DNA from 3 places in the Duganella sp. GW821-FHT07G03 genome. Region 2 is predicted to be linked to each of the others. Evidence: predicted binding sites of a transcription regulator. Region 2 holds the regulator's gene; each other region holds the start of a gene.

Region 1 (7,241 bases), on a different contig from region 2:
TCTTGCGGAAGCGCGTCGGCGGCGGCGCTGGGCACAGTTGCAGCTGGTGCCGGAACGGGCTTTGTTTGCTGGCGCAATGCCAATTGCGCGGCCAACTCCCTACGCAGCACTGAGGCCATCTTGAAGTGCTTTTCACCGGGACGCCGGATCGATAGATCAAACCATGCGTTACGGCTGGTGCGCGCGAAGGAGCGCGCGAACTGATTGGGCGACACTGCTTCACCTTTGTGAATAATTTCGTCGCCTTCGACCTGCGCGTAGTTGTGCTCACCGTAGCTCCATGACCGCAAGACTGTGCCTTCCGGCAGAAACAGAGACTTCCATTGATAGCCGCGTGTCCCGGCTGCCTCGAAATCCGAACCTTCGCTATGTCCATCTAGCCAGCACTGCACCGCCGAACTGATAGCTTCCGACATGTCTTGCGATCCGCCGCGCGACCGCAGGCGCTCCACCAGCCGGAGCAGGGTGTGGGTGGGGAGCTGCACGCTCATTGTGGTAAACATCCTCTTTCCTCCTCTCTTTTTGATCTTCCTACCTCTCATTTGATCGCAAATTTCGGCGGAAGTTCAAAAGAGAGCTCGCGCCGGGAAAAGCGAGGGAATGAGAGATCGAAAAGAGGCCGTTTACCACAATGAGATGAATCGGCCACCCCAAGCCTATGTCCTGCACAGGCATTCTTCGTCCATGCCGGCGAATGTCGCGCGTTTGCCTGTTAATGGGCGTTTTTGCCCATTTTTCGGCTCGAAGTGTCGATAGAGAGTAAACTACGCACAAATTTCTTTCGCAATTAGGCGATTCGAACATACTTGTGAGTGACGCCATGTCTGACACCCCATCTTCCCCGATTACCCTTTTCACCGACCTGAACCTCAGCGCACCGCTTATCAAAGCGCTGAAAGACGTCGGCTACGAGTCCCCTTCGCCGATCCAGGCCGCGACCATCCCGTCGCTGCTGGACAACCAGGATGTCCTGGGCCAGGCGCAGACGGGTACGGGTAAAACCGCCGCTTTCGCGCTGCCTATCCTGTCGCGCATCGATATCAAACAGACCACGCCACAGGCGCTGGTGCTGGCGCCGACCCGCGAACTGGCGATCCAGGTCGCCGAAGCCTTCCAGACCTACGCCGCGCACATCCCCGGCTTCCACGTGCTGCCGATCTACGGCGGCCAAAGCTACGGTCCACAGCTGTCGGCGCTGCGCCGCGGCGTGCACGTCGTCGTCGGCACGCCGGGCCGCGTCATCGATCACCTGGACAAGGGTTCGCTCGACCTGTCCAAGCTGAAAACGCTGGTGCTGGACGAAGCCGATGAAATGCTGCGCATGGGCTTTATCGACGACGTCGAACGCATCCTGCAAGAGACCCCGGACACGCGCCAGACCGCGCTGTTCTCTGCCACCATGCCGTCGGCCATCCGCCGCATCGCCAACACCTACCTGCGCAATCCGAAGGAAATCACGGTCGCCGCCAAGACCGGCACCGCCGAGAACATCCGCCAGCGCTACTGGCTGGTGTCGGGCATGCACAAGCTCGACGCGCTGACCCGCATCCTGGAAGCCGAGAACTTCGACGGCATGATCATCTTCTCGCGCACCAAGCTCGGTACCGAGGAACTGGCCAGCAAGCTGCAGGCGCGCGGCTTCTCGGCCGCCGCCATCAACGGCGACGTCCAGCAGCAGCAGCGCGAGCGCACCATCCAGCAGCTCAAGGACGGCAAGATCGACATCCTGGTGGCGACCGACGTCGCCGCGCGCGGCCTGGACGTGGAGCGCATCAGCCACGTGGTCAACTACGACGTGCCGCACGATCCAGAAAGCTATACCCACCGCATCGGCCGCACCGGCCGCGCCGGCCGCAGCGGCGAGGCGATCCTGTTCATCACCCCGCGTGAAAAGAACCTGCTCAAATCGATCGAACGCGCCACCCGCCAGCCGATCAGCATGCTGGAGCTGCCGACCATCCAGGCCGTCAACGACGTCCGCATCGCCAAGTTCAAGTCGCAGATCAGCGAAACCCTGGCCCAGGGCGAGCTGGAACAGTTCCAGTCGCTGATCGAGGACTTCGAGCGCGAACAGAACATCCCGGCGGTCGAAATCGCCGCCGCGCTGGCCAAGATGGCGCGCGGCGACGTGCCGCTGCTGCTGGACAAAAAACAGCAAGTGGCCGCCGCCACCTGGGACGAGCGTCCGGGCCGTCAAGTCGGCTTCGAACGCAACGACCGCAATGACCGCGGCGATCGCGGCGACCGTTTCGAGCGCGGCGACCGCGCCGAACGTCCGGACCGCAGCGAGCGTTTCCCTAAAAAGGAACGCATCGTGCGCGCCGCCGATCCTGGCATGCAGACCTTCCGCATCGAGGTGGGCTACCAGCACGGCGTCAAGCCGGGCAATATCGTCGGCGCCATCGCCAACGAAGGCGGTATCGACTCCAAGAACATCGGCCGCATCGAGATCTACGACGACTACAGCGTGCTCGATATGCCGGACAACCTGACCGGCGACGTGCTCGATCACTTGGCCGGCATCAAGGTCGCCGGCCAGCAGCTGCGCATCAGCCGCGATGGCGGCGAGGGCGCACCGTCGTCGGCGCCAGCACCAGCGCCGGTTGCGGCCCGTCCGGTACCGCCGCGCGCGCCGTCCGCTCCTGCGGCTTCGCCGCTGGCCAAGGCCGCACGTGTGGAATCGGCCGAAGTGGAAGAGGAAGCCGCTCCGAAGAAGAAAAAGGAAAAGCCAGGCAAGGTCACCGTGCCGATGAGCGCTTTCCGCATCGAAGTGGGCAGCAACCATGCGGCCACGCCGTCCAACATCGTCGGCGCCATCGCCAACGAGGCTGGGCTGGAAGCCAAGCATATCGGCCGCATCGAGATCTTCGACACCTACAGCATGCTGGAGCTGCCGGACGGGATGCCGCCGGAACTGTTCAAGCACCTGGGCAAGGTATGGGTCGGCGGCGCGCAGCTGAAGATCAGCCAGGCCGACCGCATGCCGCCGGAATCGGGCAAGGCCACGCCGCCTAAAAAGCCGGCGCCTGGTGCCAAGGCCGGGTTCAAGAAGAAGTATTAATCGTTGAGTATTAATCGTTGAGTATTAATCTTTAAGTTATAAATCGTTTCACACCACAGGGCCGCAAGGCCCTGTTTTCATATGGGCCGCCTGCACGCGCGCGGTGCGCCCGGCGGCCGCCTTGCACCACAAGCACGCTAGTCGCAGGCGCCGGCCCATCTGTCCAGCAGCGTTTTCATAGGAGCGCAGCCTCTGGCCCGTTTATTGCATTGAGGAGGAGACAAACCGACAAGTCGTTGAGTAAGGAGCACGGAATGACCGCATTGTTTCTACACTCCCGCACACGAGGCGCCGATGCTGCTGCGGAATGACCTGCTGCACTACACGCATCCGTCTCCGCGCACCGTCCGCGTGCTGTGGATCGCCCCCGAACAAAGCCACGCCTATGTATTCGACGTGGCGGCGCGCTCGGCCGACGTCGAACTGGTGACGCTGCCGGCGCTGCACGCCGACATCCGCGCCGGCCACGCGCGCGTGCTGGCGGCCGATCCCTACCTGATGGTGGTCAGCCAGGAGCTGCTGCCGCCCAAGCATCTGCAACTGCGCGCCCGCGCGTGGCAGATCGTCGAAGCGCTGGTGGCGCTGGAACCGGGCATCTACGAAGCGCGCCAGCGCGGCCAGTTGGTCGCGCAGGCCACGGCCACGCATGGCGTCTCGCACCCCACCATCTACCGCTACCTGCGCCGCTACTGGCAGCGCGGCCAGACGCCCAACGCGCTGTTGCCCGACTACTGCAATTCCGGCGGGCGCGGCAAGGTGCGCCAGGCCTCGGCCGGCGTCAAGCGCGGCCGCCCGCGCAAGAACGGCGCCGACGATGGTCCCGGCATGAACGCCGACGCGGAAATCCGCCGCGCATTCCGGGTCGCCATCGCGCACTACGCGGCCGGCCACGCCAAGTTCTCGCGGCTGGGCGCCTACCAGCAGATGCTGGCCGACTTCTTCTGCGAACGCCGCATCGACGCCGACAGCGGCCGCGTGCTGGCGACGTCCGGCGCGCAGCCGGACGCGCTGCCAACCTTCGGCCAGTTCAATTACTGGCTCGATCACGACGACGACCGGCCGCCGGAAGTGGCGCGCCGCAGCGCCGCCGCCGCAGCGCGCGGTTGGCAGGGCGCCGGCTTCGGCGACGACGCGCAGCCGCAGGCCGTCGATCCCGCAGCGCTGCCCGGCCGGCCCGGCGCCGGCTTCTATCTGGACGTGGTGCGCGCCGGGGTGCAGCTGGTCTCGCGCGCCGACCGCCAGCAGGCCATCGGCCGGCCGCTGGTGTACGTGGCGGTCGACACCTTCAGTGGCATGGTGGCCGGCGTCTACATCGGCCTCGGTGCGCCCAGCTGGCAGCACGCCATGCTGGCGTTGGCCCACTGCGGCGCCGACAAGCAGCGCTACAGCCAGCAGTACGGCCGCTCCATTGAGGCCGGGCAGTGGCCCTGTCGCCACCTGCCGGAAACCCTGTACACCAACCCCGCGCTGAGCGGCGGCGCACAGTGCGACACACTGCTCAACAACTTCAACCTGCGCTGTGTCGACGCCGGCGACGGTCCGGGCGAATGGAAGGCCGTGCTGGAAAAACGCTTCCTGCTGCTGGCGCCGGGCGATGCCGGCGCGGCCTGCCGGCTGGACGGCGTGCTCGATCTGGACCAGTTCACCCGCATCGTCATCGACGCCATCCTCTATCACAACAACAGCCGCCGGCTGCCCAACCACGGCAACGCCACGCCGCGCGAACTGTGGGAGTGGGGCGTCACTCAGCGTGGCGGCAGCCTGAAGACCTATCCCGAACAGCTGCTGCGTTGCAGCCTGATGCCGGCCACCCAGGCCACCGTCACCGCCGACGGCATCGTGCTGTTCGACAGCGTCTACACCTGCGCACGCGCCATCAACGAACGCTGGTTCGAGCGCGCGCGCCAGCGCGGGCAGTGGCAGGTGCGCGTCGCCTACGACCCGGCCGACATGGACATGATTTATTTGTTGGACGCCGGCGCGCCCATGCAGTTCCACGCTTGCCACATGGCCGACAGCAGCAGCGCGCAGCGCCACCTCGCGGCGGCGGAAATCGCCCGCCTGCCGCACCTCATCCCCGCCGTCTCCGCAACACCCCTACGTAGCACTACGCACGCTGTCGCCAGCTACGCTAACTGATTTTTAAAACCGATAGCACACGGCGCTGTCCAGCGCCGTGCACACCACTTCCATCCATTTCGGTGCACGCCTCCCGCTGGTGCGGCGTGCCGTTTTCGCGCTGGCGCAACCTTAAATTCGACAAATAAAGTCTGTCGCTGGAAACGCTTCTAAAGAGGTCATATCACCTTATCCCATCAGGCTCGCTTCAACGGCGAAGCATGTTTATTTTGCCTGGATTCGTGGCACGGCGATTGCTAGATAGGGACTATGGAAACGCAAGCCACGAAAGGAAATCGATGAATAGTAAAACAGTCAAATCGTTTAAATCGTTTAGTGCATTGACACGGAGGGATTTCCTGTATCGGGCGGCGGCGGTGGGCGGCACCGGCCTGCTGTTGAACACCATGAACGCCTGGGGCATGGGCATAGGCTCGACCGCCTCCGCGCCGCCGGCGCTGAGCGGCAGCGGCAAAGGCAAGAAGGTGCTGATACTGGGCGCCGGCCTGGCCGGCATGACCGCCGCCTACGAGCTGGGGAAACTGGGCTACCACTGCCAGATCCTCGAAGCGCGTGCCTTCGCCGGCGGCCGCTGCCAGACCGCGCGCAAGGGCTTCAGCCTGACCGAGCTTGGCGGCGACAAGCAGACCTGCGAATTCGACGACGGCCAGTACATCAACCACGGCCCGTGGCGCATCCCGCTGCACCACCAGTCGACGCTGCACTACACGCGGCTGTTCGAGGTGCCGCTGGAAGTCATGGTCAACGATAACGACCACTCCTTCGTCTACTCGGAAAACGCCGGCCCCTACGCCGGCAAGCGCATGCGGGTGGCCGAGATCAAGGCCGACATGCGCGGCCACGTCTCCGAGCTGCTGGCCAAGTCGGTCAAGAGCAAGCAGCTGGACGCCGAACTGACCGCCGACGACCAGCGCCTGCTGCTCGACTACCTGGCGCACGAAGGCCAGCTGGCCGGCGCCGACCTGCAATACAAGGGCCGCAGCGGCCGCGGTTTCACGGTCAACCCCGGCGCCGGCATGTCGCCGGGAGCGGGCACGCCGTCCGACCCGCTGGGCTTCAAGGACCTGCTGGCCTCCAAGCTGGGCAACGTCTACAGCGCGGTGCAGGACTTCCCGATGCAGAACACCATGTTCCAGCCGGTGGGCGGCATGGACGCCATCGCCAAGGCGTTTGAAAAGCGCGTCGGCAAGAACATCCGCTACCGCTCGGAAGTGCAGACCATCCGCCAGAACGACAAGGGCGTCACCGTCACCTACAAGGACACCGCCACCGGAAAAAGCGGCAGCATCGCCGCCGACTACTGCCTGGTGGCGATGCCGCTGTCGGTGCTGCGCCAGATCGACACCGACTTCTCGGACAAGTTCAAGCAGGCCGTCGCCACGGTGGCCTACGCGCCGGTCGGCAAGATCGGCCTGCAGATGAAGCGCCGCTTCTGGGAAGAGGACGAGCACCTGTACGGCGGCCATGTGCTCACCGACCTCAAAGGCATCAACACCATCTCGATGCCGTCCTACGGCTGGCAAAAGAAGAAGGGCGTGCTGCTCGGTTATTACCAGTACCAGACGGCCGCGATCGAGACCAGCGCGCTGTCGCCGAAGGAGCGCGCCGCCTTCGCGCTGGAGGCGGGGCAGAAGATCTTCCCGCAGTACACGGAGAACTTCGAGACCGCGTTCTCGGTCGCCTGGCACCGCGTGCAGTACAACCTGGGCGGCTGGGCCGAGTGGACCGACAAGACCCGCGCCGCCGCCTATCCCATCCTGGTCGAGGGCGAGGGCCGCGTGCTGCTGGCCGGCGAGCACCTGAGCTACCTGACCGGCTGGCAGGCCGGCGCCATCGAATCGGCGTGGCAGCAGATCGCCAAGATCCATGAAAGGGCCAGCGCATGAAGGAGGTGTTGATCAAGGCGGCGATGGCGATCATCGCCGTGCTGGCGGCCGGCGCCAGCGCGCCGTCGCGCGCGCAGCAGATGGACGGCAAGGCGCTGTTCATGAAGAACTGCGCGGCCTGCCACCAGGCCAGCGGCAAGGGCATACCGGGCGCC
Region 2 (7,241 bases):
AACGTGGTCGATCATGATGCTGTCCTCCTGAAGTTGGAAGGCCCATCATACTGAGCGGCGGTGAGACAACATTGCAATCTCACCCGCCGCGATGCAAGAATTACTCGATCTTCACAGCGGCACTTTGGTCTCGAACTTGGCGCAGTTCATGGCCAGCAAACTCTTGTAGTTGCTGACGTTATTATTCGACGTGAACACGCGCCGGGTGAAGGCCTGGAACGCTTCCATCGACACCGCCGTCACCACCAGCATGAAGTCGAACTCGCCCGCCACTTCGTAGCAGGCCATGACGTCGGGCTCTTCGCGCATCAGCGACTCGAACATTTTCAACAGCGAGGTATTCTGCTGCTCCAGCTGCACCGTGACGAACGCGGTCAGCGGGCGGCCGACGCGCACCCGGTCCACCAGCGCCACCTCCTTGACCAGCACGCCGCTGGCGCGCAACTGCGCGATGCGGCGCTGGCAGGTGGCGGCGGACGCGTGCACCAGCCCGGCGATGCGCCGCAGCGGGATGCTGGCGTCCTCCTGCAGCAGGTTCAGTATCTGGATGTCGAGTCGGTCCAGTTCCACGGCCATCGGCGCTTAGTCCAGGTGGCGCAGCGGGTGGGCGTAGTCCGGCCACACCGGCTGGAAGAAGCGCCGCACCATCGCCTCGTCGACCTCGTCCAGCGAGGCCGGCTTCCACTGCGGCGCGTTGTCCTTGTCGATGACCAGCGCGCGCACGCCTTCGATCACTTCGCCGTCCTCGAAGTTGTGGCGCACCAGCGTGCGCTCCATGCGCAGGCAATCGGCCACGCCCATTGCGGCGCCGCGCCGGACCAGCTCGTGCGTCACGCACATCATCAGCGGCGAGCGGGTGGCCATCACCTGCAGCGTCTTTTGCGCGAAGGCGCTGTCGTCGGTTTTCAGCGAGGCGATGATGGCGGGCACCGAGCCGGCGCCGAAGTGGCGGTCGATAGCGGCGCGCTCGGCCGCCAGCTTGCTGTCGCCGGCAGCGGCCCTGAACGGCGCCGCGAAAGCCGCGATGGCCTCGGCCAAGCCCGCGCCCGGCGTCGACTCAAGCAGCGCCGACAGCGCCGCCATGTCGCTGCCCGGCACAAAGTGATCGGCCAGCCCCGCATGCAGCGCATCGGCCGCACCGATGGTGACGCCGGTGACGCCCAGGTAGCAGCCCAACTTGCCCGGCGCGCGCGCCAGGAAATAGCTGCCGCCCACATCCGGGAACAGGCCGATGTTCACTTCCGGCATGGCCATCTTGGTCCGCTCGGTGACGATGCGCACGCGGCAATCAGGACCGCCCTGCGCCACGCCCATGCCGCCGCCCATGACCACGCCGTCCATCAGCGCGACGTAGGGCTTGGGATAAAAATGGATCAGGTGGTTGAGCGCGTATTCCTCGGTGAAGAAATCCTCCACCAACGCGCTGCCGCCCTGCGGCGTGGCGCGGCCGGCGTCGTAGAAGAAGCGGATGTCGCCGCCGGCGCAGAAGGCCTTTTCGCTGCTGCTGCGGATGACCACGGCGGCCACGCCGCTGTCGTCGCGCCACGCCATCAGCGCCGCCGTGATATCGCGCACCATCGCCAGCGACAAAGAGTTCAAGGCCTTGGGCCGGTCCAGCGTGATGAAGCCGGTTCCGTTGCTGACGCTGGTGTGGACGTATTCGCTCATGGAGTCTCTAGGGTCGTGGTGAAAACCCTATTTTACTGCGGGCGCAAAAAAGGGCGCCTCTGCGCCCTTAGTTGGATGGTGCCGGGGCCGTTGTTATAGGGCGGCGGCAGCGGGTTCGTAGCTATCCGGGAGATGCTTGATCGCATCGTGGCCGTGCTCTTGGACCTTGGCTTTGTACTTCATGACCTGCCGATCCAGCTTGTCGATCAAGGTATCGATGGCGGCGTACAGGTCTTGCGACAGGCTTTCCACGTAGACGGTCTTGCCCGACATGCGCAGGTTGATTTCAGCCTTCTGGCGTTTCTCTTTCTCTTTGAGGTTATCTACAGTCAGGATGACAGCAATATCAATCACTTGATCAAAGTGGCGGGTGACGCGTTCCAGCTTGTTCTGCACGTATTCACGGATGGCCGAGGTCACTTCGAGATGATGTCCACTGATGGTGAGATTCATACACACTCCTAAAGATAATGTCGCTTCTTACGGTTAGTGCGGAGCCCATTACCGCCGGGCGCGCAGGAACCAAGTAACTACAAAGATTTACGGAGACTGACTGGCGGGATCTTCAACGCTTCGCGATATTTGGCAACAGTGCGTCGCGCAATCACCATGCCTTGTTCTCCCAGCATGTCCGCAATCTTACTGTCGGATAAAGGATTTTTCGGGTCTTCTGCTCCTGTCAATTGCACGATGAGTGCACGTATCGCCGTCGAACTTGCTTCCCCCCCCGCTTCGGTGGCGACATGGCTACCAAAGAAATATTTCAACTCAAACATGCCATGCGGGGTCAGCATATATTTTTGAGTTGTTACACGAGAAATAGTGCTCTCGTGTAGACCCAGTGTATCAGCAATTTCACGAAGCACAAGGGGGCGCATGGCAACCGCGCCATGGGAGAAAAAGTTCTTTTGTCGTTCTACTATCGCTTGTGCAACGCGCAAAATCGTGTCGAAACGCTGGCGCATATTCTTGATCAGCCACTTCGCTTCCTGCAGCTGCGCGCCCATCGCGCCCTCGCCTTTTCCCTGCTTGAGCAGGTTGGCGTACATGGCGTTCACGCGCAGGCGCGGCATGACGTCGTTGTTCAGGCTCACTTGCCAGCCGTTGCGCGCTTTTTTGACGATCACGTCCGGCACCACGTAGTCCGACACGTCCGACGCGAACGCCGAACCCGGATGCGGATTGCACTGGCGGATGACGGTTTGTGCTTCGCGCAAATCTTCGTCGTCGCACAGCAGCGCCTTCTTCAGTTTGTTGAAATCGCGCTGGGCAAACCAGGTCAAATGATTTTCAACAATCGCCAGCGCCATGCGCCGCGTGACCATCGGAATCGCCGGCAGACGCTTGATCTGCAGCGCCAGGCATTCGGACGCGTTGCGCGCGCCCACGCCCATCGGATCGAAGCTTTGCAGCATCGACAAGGCGGTCTGCAATTCGTCGAGCTCCAGTTCCAGTTCTTCCGGCAGGCGGGCCAGGATTTCTTCCAGCGATTCCTCGAGGTAGCCGTTTTCGTCCAGCGCGTCGATGATCAGCTCGACCAGCGCGCGGTCGCGCATCTCCAGCACCGTCACCCGCATCTGCTCCATCAGGTGTTCGCGCAAGGTGCAGTGGCTGGCCTCCAGTTGCGGCCGCGAGTCCTCGTCGTCGGGCGCCTTGCTGCGGCCGGCGTCGCTCCAGTCGACATCGGCGTCGCTGCTGGTGCTTTCGGTGTCGGCGGCCGGGCCGTCGTAGTTGTCGGCGTCGGCGGCCGGCGCCTCCTGGGCGTTGGGCGGGCCCTCGGGCGGCGCGTCGCCGACCGGGGCTTGTTGGCTGATGGCGCCGTCCGACAGCAGCCGCAGCGAGCGGTCCAGCGGGTCGTCGAGGCGCTCCAGCAGCGGATTATCGGTCAGCAGCTGTTCCAGTTCCTGGTGCAGCTCCAGCGTCGACAACTGCAGCAGCCGGATCGACTGCTGCAACTGAGGTGTCAGCGCGAGGTGCTGCGACGTGCGCAGTTGCAAAGACTGTTTCATGGGTTTTACATGCGGAAGTGTTCACCCAGATACACGCGACGCACCGATTCGTTGGCGATGATGTCGTCTGGCCGGCCTGAAGCCAATACCGTGCCCTGGTTGATGATATATGCGCGGTCGCAGATGCCCAGCGTCTCGCGCACATTGTGATCGGTAATGAGGACGCCGATGCCGCGTTCCTTGAGGAAGCGCACGATGCGCTGGATCTCAATCACGGCGATCGGGTCGACCCCGGCGAATGGTTCGTCGAGCAGCACGAAGCGCGGGTTGGTCGCCAGTGCGCGCGCGATCTCCACGCGGCGGCGCTCGCCGCCCGACAGCGACAGCGCCTGGTTCTCGCGCAGTTTTTCGATTTGCAAATCGGCCAGCAGGGTATTGAGCCGTTCATCAATGGCAGCCTTGGATAAAGGCTTGCCGTCCACTTTCTGGATTTCGAGGACGGCGCGGATATTTTCTTCCACCGTCAGCTTGCGGAACACCGACGCTTCCTGCGGCAGGTAGGACAAGCCGAGCGAGGCGCGGCGGTGGATAGGCAGCGAGGAGATATCGGTGCCGCTGATATCGATGCTGCCGGCGTCCGACGGCACCAGGCCGACGATCATGTAGAACGAGGTGGTCTTGCCGGCGCCGTTGGGGCCGAGCAGGCCCACCACTTCGCCGCATTCGACTTGCAGGGACACGTCATGCACGACCTGGCGCTTGCCATAGGTCTTTTGCAGGCCGCGCACGATCAGGGTGCTACCGCAGGATGGTTCCATGCTTACTTCTCCGTGGCCGGCGGCGTCGATGCGGCCGGTGCGGGTGCCGCCGGCGCGGCCGGACGGATGGTCGGCTGGATCACCATGGTGCCGCGGCCGGCGCCCGGCTTGCTGACGCCGGAGACGTTGTTCTTGACGTCGAAATGTTCGGTGCGGCTGTCGTAGGAAATGAACTCGCTGTTGACTTCGCTGGTCATGCGCGGGCCTTCCAGCTGGCGCACCCTGGCTTTCGAGAACAGCTTGACCAGGTCGGTCTTGTCGCTGTATTCGATGCGCTCGGCTTCACCCTCGATCCACTGGTCGCCGGCGCCGTCGCGCTTCTGGCGGAAGGTCGACAGCGTGCCCGGCGTGCTGGTCAGCACGACGAAGTTATAGCCTTCGGGATCGGTGGTCACCACCGCCTTCGGCGACTTCATCAGCAAGGTGCCGCGCGTCAGCACGACATTGCCGATCAGCGTCTTGATTTGCTTGACGTCGTCGATTTGCAGGTCGTCGTAATCGATCTTGGTCGGCTTGTTGGCATCGGCTTTTTCCGCGTGGGCCACACCGGCCGCCATCAACAACATCGCCGCCGAGAGTATCAGTTTCTTCATCGTCATTCCATTCATCATCATTGTTTCCTCAATGGCCGGCGCGCGGCGGCATCGTCAGTTGTCCGCGTCCGCCCAGCTGCACTGCGCGGGTGGCGTTATTGGCCTTCATGCCGACGCCATTGGCGCTGGCGTTGCCCATTTCCAGCGCCACCGGGCTGGCGGTTTCCATGCGTTCTTCGTCCGGGTAGACGGTCAGCGCCGGCGTGGTCATGCGCATCGCCTGCGCTTGCGGCCCGGCCGGACGCACCACGCTCACATTACCGTTGAGCTTGACGCGCGTATTGCCCTGGTCGACATGGGCGGTGTCGGCATTGATATTCATCGGCGGCTGGTCGCCGGACAGGCTGTGCACAGTCGGCTTGTCGATGTCGGAGGCATCGTCGACCGGCCGGTGGGTCAGCTTGTCGCCGGAGATGATGTAGGCCGGCTGGCCGGCCTTGTTCATGCGCACCATGCTGAAGCGGTCGATGATGTAGTCCGGCTCATTGCGATGCTGGTCCACCTGCGCATCCTGGCCGGCCTGGTTGACCACCTGCACCAGCCAGAAGCTGCCGACGGCGACAAACACGCCGACCATCATGATGACGGTAAGCTGCCAGCGATGGGCTGTTTTTTTACGCATGCTCGATCCTCGTCAAACCAGGAACTGCGCCATCACGCGCTCGTACGTACCCTGCGCGTGCATCAGCAGCTCGCACACTTCGCGCACCGCGCCGCGGCCGCCGGCGGCCACCGTGGTGTGGTGGGCGCGCTCCAGCACTTCGGCGCGGCCGTTCGGCACGGCGACGGCGAAACCGACGCGCGTCAGGATCGGCAGGTCGACCACGTCGTCGCCGATGAAGCCGACCTGGTCGGCGGTGAGGCCGGTCTTTTCCAGCAGCGCCTTGAACGGCGTCAGCTTGTCGTGGCCGCCCTGGTGCAGGTGGACGATGCCGAGGTCGGCCGCGCGCTTGATCACCTGCGGCGAGGTGCGCGCGCTGATGATGGCGGTCTGCACGCCGGACTCCTGCAGCAGCTTGATGCCCAGGCCGTCGTGCACATTGAAGGTCTTCAGCGCTTCGCCGTCGGCGCCGTAGTGCAGGCTGCCGTCGGTCAGCACGCCGTCGACGTCGAAGATCATCAGCTTGACGCGCGCGGCGCGTTCCACATAAGTCAGATCGGCCATCAGATCACCTTGGCACGGGTCAGGTCGTGGATGTGCAGCGCGCCGACCAGCTTGCCGTCGGCGTCGGTCACCAGCATCTGGTTGATGCGGAACTGTTCCATCACGGCCACGGCGTCGACCGCCAGTTTTTCCGGCGAGATGCTGCGCGGGTTGGCGTGCATCACGTCGCGGATCACCACCTTGGTGAAGTCCTGGACCTTCTCGATCATGCGGCGCAGGTCGCCGTCGGTGAACACGCCGATCGGCTTGTCGTCGGCGTCGACCACGGCGGTCATGCCCATGCCCTTGTGCGTGATTTCCAGCAGCGCGTCGGTCAGCTTGACATCGGCGGTCACGCGCGGCACGGCGTCGCCGCTGCGCATGACGTCGCGCACATGGGTCAGCAGGCGGCGGCCCAGCGCGCCGCCCGGATGGGAGCGGGCGAAGTCTTCTTCCTTGAAGCCGCGCAGGTCCAGCAGCGCGACGGCGATGGCGTCGCCCAGCGCCAGCGTGACGGTGGTCGAGGTGGTCGGCGCCAGGTTCATCGGGCAGGCTTCCTTGGCCACGGCCACGTTCAGGTGGACGTCGGCGATCCCGGCCAGGCTGGAGCCGGGCTTGCCGGTCATGGCGATGACCTTGCTGCCCATGCGCTTGACCACCGGCAGGATGGTCATCAGCTCGGCGCTTTCGCCGGAGTAGGAAATGGCGATGAAGGCATCGTCGGCGGTGACCATGCCGAGGTCGCCGTGGGCCGCTTCGGCCGGGTGCACGAACAAGGCCGGGGTGCCGGTCGAGGCCAGCGTGGCGGCGATCTTGCGGCCGATATGGCCGGACTTGCCGATGCCGGACACGACGACGCGGCCCTTGCAGTTCAGCAGCAATTCGATGGCCTGCACCACGCTGTCGTCGGCGTCCATGCGGGCGTTCAGGGCCGCGATCGCCTCTGCTTCGTTCTGCAGGGTGTCGCGGGCCAGCCGCAACGCATGCGCGGCCATATTTGCGTCAAAAGCTTTCAGCATTGTTTTTTCATGGGTTACACTCATGCCCAAGTATAGCCGAATTGAGAAAG
Region 3 (7,241 bases), on a different contig from region 2:
CGACCTCGCCGACCGCCACGTCGCCGTCGCGGCACTCGATGGTCTTGACCACCACGAACAGCGAATCGCCGTACTCCTCGATCTTGGGCCGCTGGTGGCCGCGCCGCGCATCCTCTACCGCCAGCTCGTGCAGGCCGAACTCCTGCTGCATGATCGCCAGCTCGTCCGGCTGGGCGTCGCGCAGCGCGACCCAGACAAAGGTCTCCGGCTTCTCGATGTAGTCGCTGATCTCCTCGACCGGAATGTCCGCCAGCTTCTGGCCGTCCTGATAGGCCACACAATTAATCAGCATACTGTTTCCATAAAAAAAAAGCCCTTGGCTTCATCAGCCAAGAGCTTACCTCAAACCGGCGCGGCAGCCGGGATCAATCGTCCTTGGCGCCGTCGATGCCGAGTTCGGCGATCTTGCGGGTGATGGTGTTGCGGCCTATGCCCAGGCGCACCGCCGCGTCGTTCTTGCGGCCGTGCGTGTGCTTGAGCGCGGTGCGTATCAGCGCCGACTCGAACTGCCGGCCCAGCACCGCCATCACTTCCTGCTGTCCGCCGCTGAGCATGCTGGCGGCCTGCGCTTCCAGCAAGCCCAGCCACGCGTCCGGCGCGCCGGACGCAGTCGACGCATGCGCGCCGCCGCTGTCGGCCACCGGCATCGCCATCACCGTGCCGTGATGCTGGATAGGCGCATAGCTCTCGACCGGCGCCGGCGCGTGGCCCTGCTCCTGCGTCAGCTCCAGCGGCAGATCCTTCACTTCCACCGTCTGGCCCGGCGCCATCACCGTGATCCAGTTGCACAGGTTTTCCAGCTGGCGCACATTGCCCGGCAAATCCAGGCCGCTGAGGAATTGCAGCGTGGAGTCGCTCATGCGCTTGGCTTCCACGCCCAGCTGCTTGGCGCTCTGCACCAGGAAGTGGCGCACCAAAATAGGGATGTCTTCGCGCCGCTCCCTCAAACTGGGCAGGCGCAGGCGGATCACGTTGAGGCGGTGATACAAGTCTTCGCGGAACAAGCCTTCGCGCACGCGCTGCTCGAGGTTCTGGTGGGTGGCGGTGATCACGCGCACATTGGCCTTGAGCGGCTGGTGGCCGCCGACGCGGTAGAAGTGGCCGTCCGACAGCACGCGCAGCAAACGGGTCTGCAAATCGAAGGGCATGTCGCCGATCTCGTCGAGGAACAGCGTGCCGTTCTCGGCCTGCTCGAAGCGGCCGCGGCGCGTGGTCTGCGCGCCGGTGAAGGCGCCGCGCTCGTGGCCGAACAGTTCGGACTCCAGCAAGTCCTTCGGGATCGCCGCCGTGTTGAGCGCGATGAAGGGCTGCGCCGCGCGCGGGCTGTGCTTGTGCAGCGCGCGCGCCACCAGCTCCTTGCCCGAGCCCGATTCGCCGGTGATCAGCACCGTCACGTTCGATTGCGACAGGCGGCCGATGGCGCGGAACACTTCCTGCATCGCCGGCGCCTGGCCGAGGATTTCCGGCGTCTCCGACGGGCCCGACTCGACGCTGGTCTCGCGCAGGCTCTCGTCCAGCGCGCGGCGGATCAGCTCGACGGCCTTGTCGATGTCGAACGGTTTGGCCAGGTATTCAAAGGCGCCGCCCTGGAAGGCCGCGACCGCCGAATCGAGGTCGGAGAAGGCGGTGATGATGATGACCGGCAGGCCGGGGAAGCGCGACTTCACCAGCTGCAGCAGGTCAAGGCCGGAGTCGCCCGGCATGCGGATGTCGGACACCAGCACCTGCGGCGTCTCGAACTCCAGCGCGGCGATGGCGTCGCGCGCGTTGGCAAAACTCTTGGTGGCCAGGTTTTCCCGGGCCAGTGCTTTTTCCAGTACCCAGCGGATCGATTCGTCGTCGTCTACTATCCAGATTGGCTTCATGTGTTGTGTGTATCCCGCAATATGGATCGTCAATCAAGGGACCCGGCATCCGCCCCCTGCCCGCCTGGGCTTATGGCAGTGGCAGCAGGATGCGGAAGTCCGTATATCCAGGCCGGCTCTCGCACTCGATCACACCCATGTGCTGCTGCACAAAGGTCTGCGCTAGGGTCAGCCCCAAGCCGCTGCCGCCTTCCCTGCCCGATACCAAGGGATAGAAAATCCGGTCGCGGATCTGGGGTGCGATGCCCGGTCCATTGTCAATGATATGCAAGTCTAATGCCAGCCCGTAACGGACCTTGGCCAGGGTGACTTGGCGCGCCACGCGCGTCTTGAAAACGATCTCCGCATCGCCGGCGTCGATGCGGCTGGCCAGCGCCTGGGCGGCGTTATGCGCGATGTTGAGCACGGTCTGGATCAGCTGCTCCTTGTCGCCGCGGAACTCGGGGATCGAGGCGTCGTAGTCGCGCAAGATCCTCAGGCCGGACGGGAACTCGGCCAGCATCAGGCTGCGCACCCGCTCCAGCACTTCGTGGATGTTGACGTCGCCGACGATGTGCGGCCGGCGGTGCGGCGCCAGCAGGCGGTCGACCAGCGTTTGCAGCCGGTCCGCCTCCTTGATGATGACCTGGGTGTATTCGCGCAGCTGGCCGGCGTGCAGCGCCGGCAGCTCCATCTCCAGCAGCTGCGCGGCGCCGCGGATGCCGCCCAGCGGGTTCTTGATCTCGTGCGCCAGGTTGCGGATCAGCTCCTTGTTGACCTGGCTCTGGTCGAGGATGCGCTCCTCGCGGTCCAGCTTGAGGTGCTGCAGGTGCTCGCGCAGCTCGATCAGGATGTGGCCGGGCGGATCCTCCAGCGCCGAGACGATGCTGTGCACATGCAGCGCATCGCGCCCGGCCCGCTCCAGCATCAGGTCCTGGCGCAGGTCGGAGAACTTGTGCTCGCGCGCCTGGGTGCAGATGTTGTCGAGCTCGCCGGGGTTGAGGAACTGCGCGCTCAGCGTCTGGCGCGACAGCGCCTTGAGCGAGCTCTCCAGCAGATTCTCTGCGGCCGCGTTGGCGTAGACGAACTGGCCCTCGGCGTCCAGCAGCACCACGGCCGAAGCCAGCAGTTCCAGACCCGCCAGTGCCGGTGGGCGGTGCTTGCCGGCGTTAAGACTAGTAGGGCTCATAGTAAACTCGTCATCGGATATTCGCGATCTCACGTTTCAAGGCTTCGATATTCTTTTCCGAGCGGCCGATGTTGTCGCGCATGGCGGCCACCCGCTCCTGGTACTTGGCGTAGTTGCGCTCGTCGCCGCGCCGTTCCGGCTCGCCGTTGTTGAACTCCTTGCGCAGCTCCGCCAGCCGTTGCGCCTCGTTCTTCAGCTCTTCTTCCAGGATGCCGCGGCGGTCGGCGTCGCGGGCGCGCTGCTCGGCGCCGTCGACGCGCGGAAAGTCGCCCGGCGTGCTGACCGGCGCCGGCACATTGCCGCTGCGCGCGGGCGTGCCCTGGCGGCGCGGCGGCGCTGGTATCACGGTGCCCGGCAAGTCCATCGACTTGCAGTAGCTGCCGCGGTTGATGTCGGTGTACTCGATGCTGCCGTTGGGCGTGACGCACTTGTAGATCTGCGCCTGGGCAGTACCGCAGCCCAGCAGCGCCAGCAACACACATCGTTTAAAGCTAGTTGTCATTCGTAATCCGTGGGTGGAACTCTCCATCCCGAATATACAACATCCAAAGAAAAACGCGGGGAAAGCTCTGCTCGCCCCGCGTTTTTTGCTTCACCACAGGCACCGGCGGCGCCGGTGCGTTGCCATTACAGCGAGTAGTACATGTCGAACTCGGCAGGGTGAGTCGTCATGCGCATGCGCTGGACGTCCTGCATTTTCAGTTCGATGTAAGCGTCGATCATGGAATCGCTGAACACGCCGCCACGGGTCAGGAACTCGCGGTCTTTGTTCAGGTTGTCCAGGGCTTCTTCCAGCGAAGCGCACACGGTTGGGATCAGTGCGTCTTCTTCCGGCGGCAGGTGGTACAGATCTTTCGATGCTGCTTCGCCCGGGTGGATCTTGTTGGCGATACCGTCCAGACCGGCCATCAGCAGCGCTGCGAAGCACAGGTAGACGTTGGCCAGTGGATCCGGGAAGCGGGTTTCGATACGGCGGCCCTTAGGATTGGCCACGTGCGGAATACGGATCGAAGCCGAACGGTTCTTGGCCGAGTACGCCAGTTTGACCGGCGCTTCGTAGCCTGGAACCAGACGCTTGTACGAGTTGGTGCCTGGGTTGGTGATCGCGTTCAGCGCCTTGGCGTGCTTGATGATGCCGCCGATGTAGTACAGCGCGGTGTCGGACAGGCCGGCATAGCCGTCGCCGGCGAACAGGTTGACGCCGTCTTTCCAGATCGACTGGTGCACGTGCATGCCGGAACCGTTGTCGCCAACGATAGGCTTAGGCATGAAGGTGGCGGTCTTGCCGTAGCTGTGGGCCACGTTCCAGACCACGTATTTCAGGTTCTGGGTCCAGTCGGCGCGCTCGACCAGGGTCGAGAACTTGGTGCCGATTTCGTTCTGGCCAGCGCCAGCCACTTCGTGGTGGTGCACTTCGACCGGAATGCCCAGCGATTCGAGGATCAGGCACATTTCCGAACGCATGTCCTGGAAGCTGTCCACTGGTGGCACTGGGAAGTAGCCGCCCTTGACGGTAGGACGGTGGCCGGTGTTGCCGCCCTCGAGCTTCTCACCGGTGGTCCACGAGGCTTCTTCGGAATCGATCTTGACGAAGCAGCCGGACATGTCGATCTTCCAGCGCACGCTGTCGAAGATGAAGAACTCTGGCTCCGGGCCGAAGTAGGCGGTGTCGCCCATGCCGGACGATTTCAGGTAGGCTTCAGCGCGCTTGGCGATGGAGCGTGGATCGCGGTCGTAACCCTTGCCGTCGGCAGGCTCGATGACGTCGCACTGCATGAACAGCGTGGTCTCTTCCATGAACGGGTCGATGTTCGCGGTGTTTGGATCTGGCAGCAGAATCATGTCCGAAGCTTCGATGCCTTTCCAGCCGGCGATCGAGGAACCGTCGAAGGCGTGGCCCGATTCGAACTTGTCGATGTCGAAGTGCGACACAGGCACGGTGACGTGCTGTTCTTTACCACGGGTGTCGGCGAAACGGAAATCAACGAATTTGACTTCGTTTTCCTGGACCATTTTCAGAACTTCTGCGGCTGTCATTGCCATGCGTATCTCCTAAAGGAATGTGGGACTCGTGCGCTCTTGGTAAGCAGTATCCGTGCCAGCTTAAAACTCATCAGCTTATGTCGATAGCGTCTTTGAACTTGCTGGCAAAATGAATCTAAAATTCACCAGCGGGCCCAAGTGCCACTATTTGAGGCATCGCAATACCGCACCAACTGAGTGCATGTTCGAGATATTGCACCTGTTTTGTGCATTTTTGGAAGATTTCCGAAAAATGCACTGCTTCGGTGCACCTGCGTGTGGTGCGGGCGCAGGAAGCCTATAATAAACTCAAACTTATTTCTGGAACATGACATGAGCAAAATAGACGATATTCTTGCATTGGCCCGCAGCCGCAGCAAAGACTGGCCCTATGCCGGCGCCGTGACGCCGCAGGAAGCCTTTGAACTGATCAGCGCCGACAACGCGGTCAAGCTGGTCGACGTCCGCACCCATGCCGAGCGCGACTGGGTGGGCCGGGTGGCGATACCGGAAGCCCAACATGGTGCGGTCCAGTGGAGTCTGTATCCGGGCGGGATCGCCAACCATGAGTTCATCGAAGAGCTGAACTCGGTGGCGCGCAAGGACCAGGTGATTTTATTCCTGTGCCGTTCCGGCGTGCGCTCGCGCAGCGCCGCCAAGCTGGCCACCGAACACGGCTACCAGCACTGCTACGACATCCTGGAAGGCTTCGAGGGCGACAAGGACGAGCACGGCCACCGCAAGCACGTCAGCGGCTGGTGCAAGGCCGAGCTGCCTTGGACCGGCGCTTAAACCGCCACCGCCTCATCGACAGCAGGCGCCGATTCGCCCATCAGGAACTGGATACGCTTGCGCACGAACTGGATGTGGCTGCGCAGGCCGTACAAGCCGTCCGCGAACGATAGCGGGATCGATACCTGGTTGACCAGGTCCTCGATCTCGTTCAGGCGCACCAGCTGGGCCTCGTAGACCTGCATGCGGGTGTCATCCGACGCCTCCTCCACCGCCTGCTCCACCGCGCGCAGCTGGCCGTACCAGCGGTACACGCGCGAACGGATGCGCCACACATACAGCGGCGGCACCACCTTGGACAACGGCAGTATCAGCGCGCCCAGCGCCACCACCACGACCCACATGCGGTCGAAGAAATTCGCCAGCCAGAACGTCATATAGCGTTGCAGCAGCGGCGGACCGCTCTTGTAGTACTTGGCCGCCTCGGCGTCGACCGGGATCTCGGTGTACTTGGCCGACGGGAACTGGCCCTGCTGCGAGAACCAGCCGGCGCCGCTGTGAATGCTGGCGGCCGCCTGCACGAACAGATCGGTCAGCGCCGGATGCAGGTCGTCGCGCGCCACCAGCGTGGCGGTCGGGGCGATCAGGTTGTAGTCCTCGGCCGGGATGTCGCGGCCGAGGTCGACGATCCCCTGCGGCAGCACCACGTGGCTCAGGAAGGGCAGCTTGCGGGCGTAGGCTTCCGCCTGGTTGAAGTTGAACAGCTTGATGCCCGGCGTCTGCAGCAGCATCTGGATCAGCGGCGCTTCCGGCGCCGAGGTGAACACCAGGCCGTCGATGCGGCCTTCCAGCAATTCGACCGTGGCCGGCGTGTTGGCCAGCGAGAAGTGCTCGACCTCGCCCTTCTCCACGCCGTTGAGCTCCAGCACCTGGCGGAACAGGCGCGAGGAGCCCGCGCCCTTGGCGCCGAAGTTGATCTTCAGGCCCCTCAGCTGGGTCAGCTGGGTGATGGGCGGCTTGCCCTTGGTCTCGCGCAGGAACAGCCACAGCGGCTCGACAAACAGGCTGCCGAGCGAGGTCAGGCCCTCGCGTTCGGCCGCCTCCTCGTTGGTGGAGCCGCTCTGCACGAAGGCGATGTCGACTTCGCCGGCCTTAAGGCGCTTGAGGTTTTCGCCGGAGCCGGCGGACGGCACCAGCGTCACCTTGACGCCGTGCTTGGCCAGCGCGGCCGCGTATTTCTTGCCGAACTCAGCGTAGGCGCTGTTTTCCTGGCCGGTGGCCAGGCGCACCGTGCGCGGCGGCGCCGGGTCCACCAGCCAGTAGGCCAGCAGGCAGACGGCGGCGATCAGGGCGATGGTGGGCGCGGCGGCGACAAACAAGTCCCGCATGGAGAACTGCGTGAACTTGAGGATTTTGGACATGTGGTGGCGTATCGGCTTCATGGGCTGATACAT

The links. The regulator sigma-54, encoded in region 2, starts transcription at its own class of promoters, with help from an activator protein. The targets are predictions, from matches to a motif close to TGGCANGNAANCTGCTTT.
Region 1: the regulator sigma-54 is predicted to act here: its motif matches at 5,423-5,440, upstream of AC07OK_RS29670 (flavin monoamine oxidase family protein).
Region 3: the regulator sigma-54 is predicted to act here: its motif matches at 5,117-5,134, upstream of glnA (type I glutamate--ammonia ligase).

The regions. Positions count from the first base shown of each region.
Region 1 is NZ_JBWKQE010000038.1:3,426-10,666, reverse strand. Features, by position in the region: gene AC07OK_RS29685 (hypothetical protein) at 1-503, opposite strand, end outside; gene AC07OK_RS29680 (DEAD/DEAH box helicase) at 821-3,061, shown strand; gene AC07OK_RS29675 (TnsB C-terminal domain-containing protein) at 3,356-5,200, shown strand; gene AC07OK_RS29670 (flavin monoamine oxidase family protein) at 5,479-7,086, shown strand; gene AC07OK_RS29665 (c-type cytochrome) at 7,083-7,241, shown strand, end outside.
Region 2 is NZ_JBWKQE010000019.1:61,338-68,578, reverse strand. Features, by position in the region: gene AC07OK_RS21925 (VOC family protein) at 1-15, opposite strand, end outside; gene AC07OK_RS21920 (Lrp/AsnC family transcriptional regulator) at 112-570, opposite strand; gene AC07OK_RS21915 (enoyl-CoA hydratase/isomerase family protein) at 583-1,668, opposite strand; gene hpf (ribosome hibernation-promoting factor, HPF/YfiA family) at 1,762-2,121, opposite strand; gene AC07OK_RS21905 (RNA polymerase factor sigma-54) at 2,199-3,677, opposite strand; gene lptB (LPS export ABC transporter ATP-binding protein) at 3,683-4,435, opposite strand; gene lptA (lipopolysaccharide transport periplasmic protein LptA) at 4,438-5,028, opposite strand; gene lptC (LPS export ABC transporter periplasmic protein LptC) at 5,057-5,650, opposite strand; gene AC07OK_RS21885 (KdsC family phosphatase) at 5,663-6,193, opposite strand; gene AC07OK_RS21880 (KpsF/GutQ family sugar-phosphate isomerase) at 6,193-7,191, opposite strand.
Region 3 is NZ_JBWKQE010000011.1:69-7,309, reverse strand. Features, by position in the region: gene corA (magnesium/cobalt transporter CorA) at 1-292, opposite strand, end outside; gene ntrC (nitrogen regulation protein NR(I)) at 366-1,865, opposite strand; gene glnL (nitrogen regulation protein NR(II)) at 1,936-3,033, opposite strand; gene AC07OK_RS15715 (DUF4124 domain-containing protein) at 3,044-3,535, opposite strand; gene glnA (type I glutamate--ammonia ligase) at 3,661-5,076, opposite strand; gene AC07OK_RS15705 (rhodanese-like domain-containing protein) at 5,389-5,847, shown strand; gene AC07OK_RS15700 (TAXI family TRAP transporter solute-binding subunit) at 5,844-7,208, opposite strand.